2 regions of the Halomonas sp. HL-93 genome follow, and region 1 is predicted to be linked to the other one. Evidence: predicted binding sites of a transcription regulator. Region 1 holds the regulator's gene; the other holds the start of a gene.

Region 1 (5,940 bases):
CTAGACCCCACCTTACCGTCATCAGTATCGCGCATTGGGCATTACACTGCAGGCGATTTATTTGGTGCCATTAGCATATTGAACGGCAAAAGCCGCTACCGGTTTCAAGCGGAACAGGAATGCTTGTGTTATCTGATGCCCAAAGCGCTATTCAAGACACTGTGCCATGAGTATCCCGAATTTAGTCAATTCTTTCGCCAGTCGTTGGCTCATAAAGCACGCCTGTTAACAGAAAAGCGCGCCGAAGGCGGCGTGACGATGGCAGGGTTCATGCTGGCCCGCGTCAGTGAGTGCATGCGCGCGCCCTTGTTACTGCCCGCCGATGCGGATGTCGCCACCGCCGTGCGCACGCTCAATGATAGTCATGCTGACAGCTTGCTGGTTGATGCATCCAGTCAACTGGGCATGGTGACTAAAACCGACCTGCTAAACGCCATTGTGCTGGGGGAGCATCCCGTAACCACACCGCTTGTTGATATCGCCCAATATACTCTGGTAACGGCGACGCCCGACCAATACTTATTTGAAGCGCTGGTCAGTATGACGCGCCATAAGGTGACGCGGGTCGTGGTGATGGACAATGCCCAGGCCGTTGGTGTGGTCGAACTGACCGACGTACTTAGCTATTTCTCAAGCCGCAGCTATGTGGTCAGCCTTCAGGTGGAGCAGGCCGGTGATTTGTCGGCGCTGGCCGCAGCTAGTCACCGTACGCCGGAGCTGGTCAACGCCTTGATGGCGCAGGGGGTGAAGCTACGTTTTGCCATGGATCTGTTGGCAGCCTTGAATGGCCGCATCATGAGCAAGGCTTGGGAATTCACTATTGATGCGTCACATCAGCAGCACAGCTGCATGATGGTCATGGGCAGTGAGGGGCGCGGCGAGCAGATTCTCAAAACCGACCAGGATAACGGCTTGATTCTGGCCGACGACGCTGAGTGGCCCGCTGTTGGGGATGACATGCAGCGCCTCACGGCCACCCTTATTGAGCTGGGTTACCCGCCTTGTCCGGGCAATATCATGGTGTCGAACCCGGATTGGGTGGCCACGGTAAGCGAATGGAAAGGGCGCATTGCGCGCTGGGCCAGCGCACGTGACGGCGATAGCCTGATGAAGCTGGCGATCATGCTCGACGCCCACGGCGTGGCGGGCAACCCGAGCCTGCTGGAAAGCGTCCGTGAGGAGCTGTTCGAGCGTTGCTCCCGGGACGAGTTGCTGCTGTCGTATTTCGCCCGCACTGCGCTGCGTTTTTCTACTCCCTTGACGCTGTTTGGTTCGCTTAAGAAGCCCCAGCACGGCATCGATATAAAAAAAGGCGGTATTTTTCCCATCGTTCACGGCGTTCGCACCATGGCGCTTGAGCGGCGTATTCACGACACCTCGACGTTTGGCCGGTTGGATGCGCTGGCCGAGGACGGGCGTCTCAACCGGCGCTTTGCTGACGACCTAGGCGAAGCCTTAGCGCTGTTTACCGAGTTGCGGCTTAAGCAGCAGCTCAATGATATCGCCGACGGATCATCCGTTAACCAACCGGAGCGCTCCAACCGGGTCGTCGTGCAGGAGTTATCGTCGTTGGAGCGTGATTTGCTTCGCGAAGCGCTGCACATCGTTAAAGATTTCAAACAGCGTCTCTCGCATCGTTATCACCTGGAGTATTCGTGATCAGTCGACACTATTTAGATGCCCCCTTTGGTTGGCTTGGCGGCCTGCTGCGCCGGGGAAGCGAGCGCCGCCGCTATGCAGCTTCTCCCTATGCGTGGCTTTTCCAACCTTACCTAGGAAATGAACTGGTGGCGCTTTCGTGTTTTGCCCACCATGGGGTAATGAGCATCGCGGCGGTAACGCTGCGTCATCACCAAATCCTGACCAGTCGCGCATGGGTTGCAGCGCTGAGCGAAGGCGCGCGAGGAAGCGACGCCGCCGAGCGCCGTCATCAGTTGCTGTACAACGTGGAGACCACGCTACCGCTCGATGTTGAAAGCCTGCGTTCGCTAGTCGAGTTTATCGGCAACCGGCCGATCGTCGGCTGGCAGCTTGAGCAGCGCCTCGCGCCGCTCGAGCAGGCGCTACGCCGCCATCTAGGGTTTGGCCTGCCCAATGCACGGGTGGATGTCACCAAGCTGCACCAGCGCCATCTGCGCCGCTTACACCCCCAGGCTGAGCAAGAAGATGAGCTAGCCAGAGCGCTAAACTGTTGGCAAGTGCCCAGCCAGGCGCCTCAGCGGGCGCTTGAAGATGCCACCGCCAGCGCGCTGCTGTATCTTCGCTTGCAGCGTACGGAGGTGGATGCTGCCCTGTAGTGGCAAGCAGTTGGGCGCTGGCGCTGGGAGTTGCTAGAATAGCGGTTGCTTCTTTTACCATCGGCAGTGCTTATACCATGCAACATCACCTTGATCATTTTGACCCAGCGTTGGCGACCCCTAATGCGGCACCCGGCTTCCCCGAAGCGGCTGTCGCTTCTGAAGCCCACGCAGCCAAACAAAAACGCGAGTTCAATAAGCTGCAAAAGCGTCTTCGCCGCGAAGTGGGCAACGCGATCATTGACTATCGCATGATCGATGAGGGCGATCGCGTTATGGTCTGCCTGAGCGGCGGCAAAGACAGTTATACAATGCTGGAGATGCTGCTCAGCCTGCAGCGCAATGCGCCGGTGAACTTCTCGCTGGTGGCCGTCAACATGGACCAGAAACAGCCGGGCTTTCCTGAGCATGTGTTGCCGACCTATCTCGAGCAACGCGGGGTGGAATACCACATTCTGGAGCGTGATACCTATTCGGTGGTGAAAGAGAAAACCCCGGAAGGCAAAACCACTTGCGCGCTATGTTCGCGCTTGCGCCGCGGTTCGCTGTACGGCTTTGCCGAAGAAATCGGTGCTAACAAGATTGCCCTGGGCCACCATCGGGAAGACATTCTTGAAACGCTGTTTTTAAATATGTTCTTCGGTGGCACGCTAAAATCAATGCCGCCCAAATTGCTTTCTGACGACGGCAAGAACATCGTTATCCGACCGCTGGCGTACTGCAAAGAGGCGGATATCGTTGAGTACGCCCAGCAAATGGCGTTCCCTATTATCCCTTGCAACCTTTGTGGCTCGCAGCCCAACCTACAGCGTCAAGTAGTGAAAGATATGCTGGCGGATTGGGATAAAAAACATCCCGGCCGATTGGAAAGTATGTTTAAAGCCGTCACCAATGTTGCGCCCTCGCAGCTTGCGGACCGCGATCTGTTTGACTTCGCCGGGCTAGAAGCCAAACAGGCTGAGTTAATGGCGGGGCGCATTCAGGCGCTCACTGTTGGCTAGGGAGCGGCGTCTTCTTCGGCAAGCTGCTGCAGTCTCGCTATATCAAGAATGCGTACCTCGCGGCCTGACACGTCCACCACTTCCTGAGATTGGAAGCGGCTTACAATCCGGCTGACGGTTTCCACAGCGAGCCCGAGATAGTTGCCGATATCCGCTCTGGGCATTGAGAGTCGAAAACTGTAGGGCGAGTAGCCCCGGCGGCGAAAACGGTCGGAAAGCGTGATCAGAAAGCTTGCCAGGCGCTGGTCGGCGGTTTTGCGGGACAGCAGCCGCATCATTCGCCGGTCATTACGCAGTTCTTTGCTCATGCTGCGGTATAGCTGGCCGCGTAGCTCGGGCAGCTTTTCAGACAAATGATCCAGTTGGTCAAACGGAATCTCGCATACCGTGGTGGTTTCCAGCGCGACCACGCTGCCGGGGTAATGGGGTTCATCGATAGCATCTAAGCCTACCAGTTCACTTGGCAGATAGAAGTTGGTCAGCTGTTCAAAGCCACCGCCTTCGCTGGTGACCTGTTTTAAGCTGCCTGAACGCACGGCATATACGCTGGTAAACGGCTCCCCCTGGCGAAAAAGCTGCTCGCCTTTTTTGAGCGGGGCGCGTCGCCGAATAATCGCATCAAACTGGTCTATATCTTCCAGTTCGAGCGCTAATGGCAGGCACAGCGAGCTTAAGCTGCAGGTTTGACAGCGTGCCTCATGTAGGATGGCACGCCGTTGGAGCATTGGTTCCAGCATGAGAGTCTCCGTCAGTGGCGCATGGCTTCATTATGTAAGCTGGAGCATATGGGCAGCAACCGTCAAACTATTTTTGAATAGCGCTGTTCGCTCTGATTAGCCAGGCGAGCATCAAACGCCATGGCTAAATGGCGAATTAGCAATCGCCCTAAAGGGGAAACGCGCAGCTTGTTGCCCTGTATATCCACTAATCCATCGCGCTTTGCCTGGTCGAGAGAACTAAGCGCTAGGCGGAAATACTGGTGGGCATCAATCTGCCAGCGCTTGCCGAGCGCCGCCAAATCCAACTGCATGTCACACATCAAGCGCTCAATGGCATCGCGGCGAATCAGGTCGTCGCGACTTAGGCATACGCCACGCTGTGTGGCTAGCTGCCCTTGATCAATGGCTGACTGGTAAAGATTGAGCTGGCTGCTGTTTTGCGCATAACAGTCGTCAAGGCGTGAAATGGCCGATACACCAAAGCCAATCAGATCGCACTGGGCGTGGCTGGAATAGCCCTGGAAGTTGCGCTGCAGCGTGCCGTTTTGCTGGGCAAGAACCAGGCTGTCGTCCGGTCGGGCAAAATGATCCATGCCGATATGCACATAGCCGGCATCGGTGAGCATGTCGATGGTGACGCGCAGCATGGCTAGTTTCTCGTCGGCGTCGGGCAGGTCCTGCTGGCGAATGCGCCGCTGGGGCGGAAAACGCTCCGGAAGGTGGGCATAGTTGAACACCGACAGGCGCGCCGGGTTCAGTTCGATGACCTGGCGAAGCGTCTGTGCAAAACTGTTCGCCGTTTGCAGTGGTAGACCGTAGATAAGGTCCAGGTTGAGCGAGCGGAAGCCCAGTCGCTGGGCTTCGTCCATCAGCGTTTCGGTGAGTACCCGTGGCTGGTCACGGTTAATCGCTCGCTGTACCTGAGGATCAAAGTCCTGCACGCCCAGGCTCAGCCGGTTAAAGCCCAGCGATTGCAGATGACGCAGGGTTAACACATCGGCTTCGCGCGGGTCGATTTCAATGGCGTAGTCGCGCTCGGGGTCGCTGGAGAGGCCGAAGCGGGCATCCAGGCGGTCAATCAATTCGCTCATCTGGTCAAGCGTTAAAAAGGTTGGTGTGCCGCCACCCCAGTGCAGTTGCCTCACCGGTCGCCGGGTGTCGAGAGGCTGCGCTGCCAGCGCCATTTCACGGTCGAGCCTTGCCAGATAGGGTTCGGCAAGTGCGGTGTTCTTAGTGGCGATCTTGTTACAGGCACAGTAGAAACAGATCTTCCGGCAGAACGGAATATGTACATACAGCGATAGCGCTCGTTGAGCGTCGTTGCTGCGTGCCAGGGCAGAGGTAAAATCGTCGGCCGTAAACGCCTCGTCAAAGGACAGGGCGGTGGGGTAAGACGTATAGCGGGGGCCGCTTATTGCGTAGCGCTGGAGTAATGCGTCGCTCCACGTTGAAGTGGTCAAGGTGCTATCAGAAGCAGCATCATTCACGGTGGTAGGCATGGGACCATGCTCCAGGTCAAAGGGTTGACGCAAGGGTAGCGGCTGCCAGGCAATCTCGTGTTGAGCTACGTCAAGAAAAGCAGCGCCAGGTGGATGTTGGCGCATTCAGTCAAACAGCCCGGAGGGCCGCGTTGTGGAAACCCACTGGCCGCAGGAAACAAGCATCGATAAGCAGACGCTGGCGGAGGTGGTCGCCCAGCAGGTCAGCGGCTGTTTTTGGCTTGAGGGGATGGGGCCGCTCAGGCTTTATGGACAGGCAAGTCACGGCTGCCTGCTGTTGGCCCATGGCGCTGGCGCCGGGCACCGATCCGCTTTTATGCAGCAGTTTGCCAGTGCGTTAGCGAAGCATGGGTTGCAGGTGATTACGTTTGATCTTGGCTATATGCAGCAAATGCAGGCCACGGGAAAGCGCCGCCCTCCGCCC
Region 2 (5,940 bases), 1.1 Mb from region 1:
GCCCGGCTACTTTAAATAAGCTGACCAAAGCGCCGACAATAAATACATCGGCCATCATCCAGGGAGTTAAATGGCTTAGTGAACGTGCCGTTGATCGGCTAAAGGGCAGGGGATCGTTACGCAATAAACCATATTGCAGCCAAAGGGTGCCGAGTAAATACACGGCAGGTAGCACTACGATGGTCATGACAACGCCAATAGCGACCACGGGTTGATGAAACGTTATGAGCGTACTAGCCGTTTCGGAAAGTTCGATACGGTTGCTTACTCCGCTATAGCTGAAACTCACAAACGGGTAGGAGACCGCCAGCAAGAGAGCAATAAGCGATGCCGCAGCGAGTGCCATACTGCGTTGTGCTGGATAGCGATGGCGTTTCACTAACACATGTGAACATCGTGGGCAGCTGGCTTTTTCGCCTGATTTGAGTGGTGGTAGGGCCGAGACCCAGTCGCATTCGTGGCAGGCGCGCAGGCGTCGCCGCTGAGTGCGGATTTCAGGTGGTTGCTGGTCAACCAGCGGCGCATTGACATGCAACGATGGTCGTTTAGGGAGCCAGTGCTGTGACAAATAATGTTCCCACTCATGTTGAGAAACTAAACCAATACGCTGTCGGTGATAAGTCTGTCAATTTTCAGATAAAATTGGTGTCCCAGTAGCTTCTTTACCGTTGACCTAAAGCGGTGAATGGACAATGATCGGCTCCGTCGATATCGCCGGTCAGAGGCTGCCGAGAATTTCAACCTCCAACTATCACGACTGTCCTTGGAATATGTCACCAAAGGGAATCTTATGTTACTTGCTCTCATCGCCGTTGTCGTTGGCTTGATACTACTTATATGGAGTGCTGAAAAGTTTATTGACGGCGCAGCGGCGACCTCCCGCTGGCTGGGGCTATCGCCGCTATTGATCGGCATGCTGGTGATTGGCTTTGGCACTTCGGCCCCGGAAATGATGGTGTCGGTTCTTGCCGCCATGCAGGGCAACCCGGGGCTGGCGGTGGGTAACGCCTACGGGTCGAATATCGTCAATATTGGACTGGTGCTGGGTTTCGTGGCCTTGCTTGCCCCCTTGGCTGTTCACTCAAGCGTCATCCGAAAAGAAATGCCGTTGTTACTGGTGGTAATGCTGGTAACCGGCCTGATGTTGCTCGATGGGTGGGTGGCCCGTTGGGAGGCTGTCTGTCTATTGCTGACGCTGCTGGTATTTATCGTTGTCAGCATTGTGCGTTCGCGAGGCCAGCAGGACGATGCGCTTGTCTCTGAAGTGGCCGAAACCCTCGATAGCAAGCCGATGTCCCGTGGCACAGCCATGATGTGGACGCTGGTAGGCTTGGTGTTGTTGATCGCCAGCTCGCGGCTGCTGGTGTGGGGGGCCATCGAGATCGCCGTGCGTTTTGGTATCAGCGATCTGATTATTGGCTTGACCGTTGTGGCCATTGGTACGTCCCTGCCGGAATTGGCGTCGTCGATTACGGCGCTGCGCCGCAACGAACATGACATGGTGCTGGGGAATGTGGTGGGGTCGAACCTGTTTAACAGCCTCGCCGTGGTGGGGTTGGCGGGTGTTATCGCCCCGATTGAAACCGGGCAGGAAGTGCTTCAGCGTGACTGGAGCGTCATGCTGGTCATGACCGTGCTGATGATGATCTTTGCGTTTTCCTGGCGGGGTCGCCCACGGCGCATCAACCGCTTTGAAGGGGGTGGTTTACTAGCCCTGTTTATTGCCTACACTGGCTATATGGTGAGCTTGGTGGTGCTCGCGTAAGTCACTAAGTTTTTTAACAAACGCTTGCCTGATCGTTAAAAATTGATCTGCGTCAACGGGACACAGGTAAATACCCAAACTCATGCCGCGTACGGGCCTTCTAAGCTGTAAACTTAACGGGTTGGTAATCGATAAGCTTAGTAACTATAAGAATAAAGCGTGACCGATAGCGGCTCAACTAAGCTTGTTACACGCCCTCGCAAGAGGGGAGTTCATTCAGGCCTTAGGAGCGAATTATGGAGCTCGATCCGCTGTTACTCTCGCGAATACAGTTCGCGTTTGTCGTTTGCTTTCACGCCATCTTCCCCGTGTTTACGATCGGTCTAGCGTCTTATATCGCCGTACTGCACGGTCTGTTCTATAAAACGGACAACCAGGCTTGGGATCGCCTGGCGCTGTTCTGGACCAAGGTATTTGCCGTGGTGTTCGGCATGGGCGTGGTAACCGGCATTGTGATGTCGTTCCAGTTTGGTACTAACTGGAGCAACTTCTCCTATGCAACGTCTAATTTCCTGGGGCCGGTGCTGAGCTATGAAGTGGTGACGGCTTTCTTCCTGGAAGCGGCCTTTCTTGGTGTCTTGCTGTTTGGTCGAGGCAAGGTGCCTGAAGGGGTCCACCTGTTTGCCGCTATCATGGTGGCCGTGGGCACCTTCATCTCGTCGTTCTGGATTCTCTCCGCCAATAGCTGGATGCAGACGCCTGCCGGCTATGAAATGATCGACGGTCATTTCCATATCACTTCCTGGATGGCAGCAATCTTCAACCCCTCCTTCTGGTATCGCTTTGTCCATATGGGGATGGCGTCGTTCCTGACCGGTGGTTTTGTGGTGGCGGGAATCAGCGCCTGGTTCCTGCTGCGTAATCGCGACGTCGAGGCGAATAAAAAAGCGCTCTCGATGTGCCTGTGGCTGCTTTTGTTCCTGGCGCCTGCGCAGGCCGTCATCGGGGATTTCCACGGTCTGAATACGCTCGAGCATCAGCCGACCAAAGTGGCGGCCATGGAAGGTAACTGGGAAACCGGGTCCAACGTTCCGCTTCTGCTGTTCGCTCTTCCCGACCAGGAGGCGCAGACCAACCACTTCGAAATCGGCATCCCCAGCCTTGCAAGTATCGTGCTTACGCACAGTGCCGACGGTGAAGTTCCCGGCGTCAGCGAAGCGGCCCCTGACGAACAGCCTCCTGTGGCGCTGGTGTTCTGGTCATTCCGCGTGATGGTGGCGATCGGAATGTTGATGATCGGCGTGGCGATTGCGGGGCTGTTGTTACGCCGCAGGGGGCGCGTCTTCCAATCGCCGCTCTTCCTCAAGACGCTGGTGGGTATGATTGTGTCGCCTTTCCTTGCCGTGCTTGCCGGCTGGGTGGTTACCGAAGCGGGGCGCGCGCCCTGGTTGGTATACGGTGTTATGACCCATGCCCAGGGGCTGACACCTTCGCTCACTGGCGGAATGGCGCTGTTTACCCTGATTGGATACGTCGCGGTTTATACCGTCGTTTTCTGGGTAGGTATTTACTACCTGACCCGTGTGGTACGTAACGGCATGATCCCAGATACTGCGGAAGTAACCGGTGAAGTCGAGCGGGCAAAACGGCCTTTCTCAGCGGCCCATACGCCGTTCGATGGTGATTTTGAAGGAGCGAGCAAATGATCAGCCTTGACCTTGCAATAATCTGGGCCGGCATTATCGGCTTCGGCGTTATCATGTACGTGATCATGGACGGCTTCGATTTGGGGCTGGGGATACTGTTTCCCTTCGCGCCCGACGACGAATCCCGTGATGTGATGATGAACTCGGTCGCGCCGGTGTGGGACGGTAATGAAACCTGGCTGGTCCTTGGCGGTGCCGGGCTGCTGGGCGCCTTCCCTCTGGTGTATTCGGTGTTCCTGCCGGCGCTTTATATTGGGGTGTTTTTGATGCTGGCCGGGTTGATTTTCCGCGGCATCTCTTTCGAATTCCGTTTCAAATCCAAGAAAAACCGCCATTGGTGGAACATAGCATTCTGCGGCGGGTCGGCGGTTGCGGCCTTTGCCCAGGGGGCCGTTGTCGGCGCCTACATCCAGGGTTTTGCCGTTGAAGACTTTGTCTATGTGGGCGGCGCCCTCGACTGGCTAACGCCGTTTACCGTGCTGACCGGCCTGGGCCTGATGGCGGGCTATGCCCTGTTGGGGGCTACCTGGTTGATTCTCAAATCGGAAGGCTACATCCAGCAGTGGGCCTATCGCATCACACCCAAGCTATTGGTGGCGGTACTGGTCGTATTTGGCATCGTCAGTCTGTGGACGCCGCTGGTTAGCCCCGAAGTGCGCGATCGTTGGCTTAACCAGATTCATCTGATCTGGGTGTTCCCGATCCTTGCCATGGTGTGTGCTTATGTTCTCTACCGGGCCGTTAAACGTCAGGAAGAAGGCCTGCCGTTTGTCGCCTCGTTAGGCCTGTTCATCTTTACCTACCTGGGTCTGATCGCGAGCAAGTGGCCGGTCATTGTGCCGCCCAACTACACGATCTGGGACGCCTCCTCGGCACCCGAATCGCAGCTCTTCCTGCTTATCGGCGTGCTGTTCGTCATCCCCATCGTGCTGGCCTATACGGCATGGACGTACTGGGTATTTCGCGGCAAGGTGCGTGTAGGAGAGGGCTATCACTGAGCCCATGGCCTCAACATCTGAGCAAAACGGGTTAACGCCGCGCCGCTGGTTGCAGTCGCTTGCATCGTTGGAACGCAAGCGACTGAGGGGCGCGGCGTTCCTCGGTAGTCTGGCGGGGTTTCAGACCGTCTTGATAGTCACGGGCCTTGCGTGGTTGATCGATCAGTTGATGGTGCATGACCGCGCTCCCCGTGATTTATCATCAGTTTTCATTCTGTTGGCCGTCGCCGTTGTCGGAAGAGCGCTTTGCCAGTGGGCGTCGGAGCGCCTGAGCCTGGAGGCCAGCCTGCGGATAAGACGTCACGCGCGTTCGCAGCTACTGGACAAAGTCACGGCGCTGGGGCCTGTCTGGTTGACCACTCAGCAAAGCGGTGCCATTGCCGCCCAGGCCCTCGAGCATGTTGACGCCCTGGACGGCTATTTTGCGCGTTTCCATCCGCAAATGCGTATTACCGTATGGGTGCCGCTGGTCATCCTGGCGGTGGTGGTCTCGCTGGATTACCTGGCCGCCATTTTTCTACTGCTGGCGGCGCCGCTGATTCCCTTGTTCATGGCTCTGGTCGGCATGGGGGCTGAACGCATGAACCGTGATCAGTTCGCGGCGGTGGCACGGCTGTCGGCGCATTTCATCGACCGCGTACGCGGGATTACCACGCTCCAGCTTTTCGGTCATACGGCCGCCGCCCAGCAAGACGTTTGGCAGGCGGCTGATCACTATCGTCATTTGAGCATGCGCACGCTGAAGCTGGCCTTTCTGTCATCGGCAGTCCTCGAGTTTTTCTCGTCGGTGGCCATCGCTGTGGTGGCCATGTATGTGGGCTTTGGCCTGCTCGGTTACATCGAGTATGGCCCTGCGCCTTCGCTGACGCTGTTTTCCGGTTTGGCCGTGTTGCTGCTGGCGCCCGAGTTTTTCCAGCCGTTGCGAACGTTGTCCATGCACTATCACGACCGTGCCGCGGCGTTAGGCGCTGCAGAGAGTATCGTCAATACGCTCAATGAGCCGCCTGTCATGAGGACTGCTTCTCCGCCCGCTACTCAAGACGCGGAAGCGCTGGTGGAGCTTGAAGCGGTTGAAGTCAGCTATGCGGCCCGAGGTGTCGTTCTGGGCCCGTTGGATCTGACCGTACGGCACGGTGATGTGGTGGCGGTCAGCGGCGAGTCGGGTAGTGGAAAGTCAACGCTGCTGGCGCTGCTGGCAGGCTTTGTTGGCGCGAGCCAGGGCGCGTGTCGTCATGCGGCGACGAACCAAGTCGCCTGGCTGGATCAGCAGCCATGTCTTCTGCAGGGCAGTCTGGCCGATAACCTGCGCTTGGCGGACCCCGAAGCGACGCAAGAGGCCATGCAGTCGGCGTTAAGGCGTGCGGGATTCAGTGAAGTGCTGAATGCGCTTCCGCAAGGGCTCGACACTGTGCTTGGCGAACGTGGGGTGGGCTTGTCCGGTGGTCAGGCACAACGGCTTGCCCTGGCACGCGTTTACTTGAGCCGTGCGCCCTTGGTGCTGCTTGATGAGCCTACCGCCAGGCTCGATAGC

The links. The regulator FNR, encoded in region 1, switches genes on or off when oxygen is low (the NO sensors DNR and NnrR bind a similar motif). The targets are predictions, from matches to a motif close to TTGATNTANATCAA.
Region 2: GA0071314_RS08640 (cytochrome ubiquinol oxidase subunit I) is a predicted target of FNR. The motif match lies at 1,808-1,821, and genes of this name have one in related genera.

Annotation. Positions count from the first base shown of each region.
Region 1 covers NZ_LT593974.1:799,690-805,629, forward strand. The annotation lists gene GA0071314_RS03570 (putative nucleotidyltransferase substrate binding domain-containing protein) at 1-1,659, shown strand, start outside; gene GA0071314_RS03575 (DNA polymerase III subunit epsilon) at 1,656-2,297, shown strand; gene ttcA (tRNA 2-thiocytidine(32) synthetase TtcA) at 2,375-3,298, shown strand; gene fnr (fumarate/nitrate reduction transcriptional regulator Fnr) at 3,295-4,035, opposite strand; gene hemN (oxygen-independent coproporphyrinogen III oxidase) at 4,098-5,516, opposite strand; gene GA0071314_RS03595 (alpha/beta fold hydrolase) at 5,650-5,940, shown strand, end outside.
Region 2 covers NZ_LT593974.1:1,873,043-1,878,982, forward strand. The annotation lists gene GA0071314_RS08630 (paraquat-inducible protein A) at 1-568, opposite strand, end outside; gene GA0071314_RS08635 (calcium/sodium antiporter) at 791-1,765, shown strand; gene GA0071314_RS08640 (cytochrome ubiquinol oxidase subunit I) at 2,002-3,411, shown strand; gene cydB (cytochrome d ubiquinol oxidase subunit II) at 3,408-4,409, shown strand; gene cydD (thiol reductant ABC exporter subunit CydD) at 4,414-5,940, shown strand, end outside.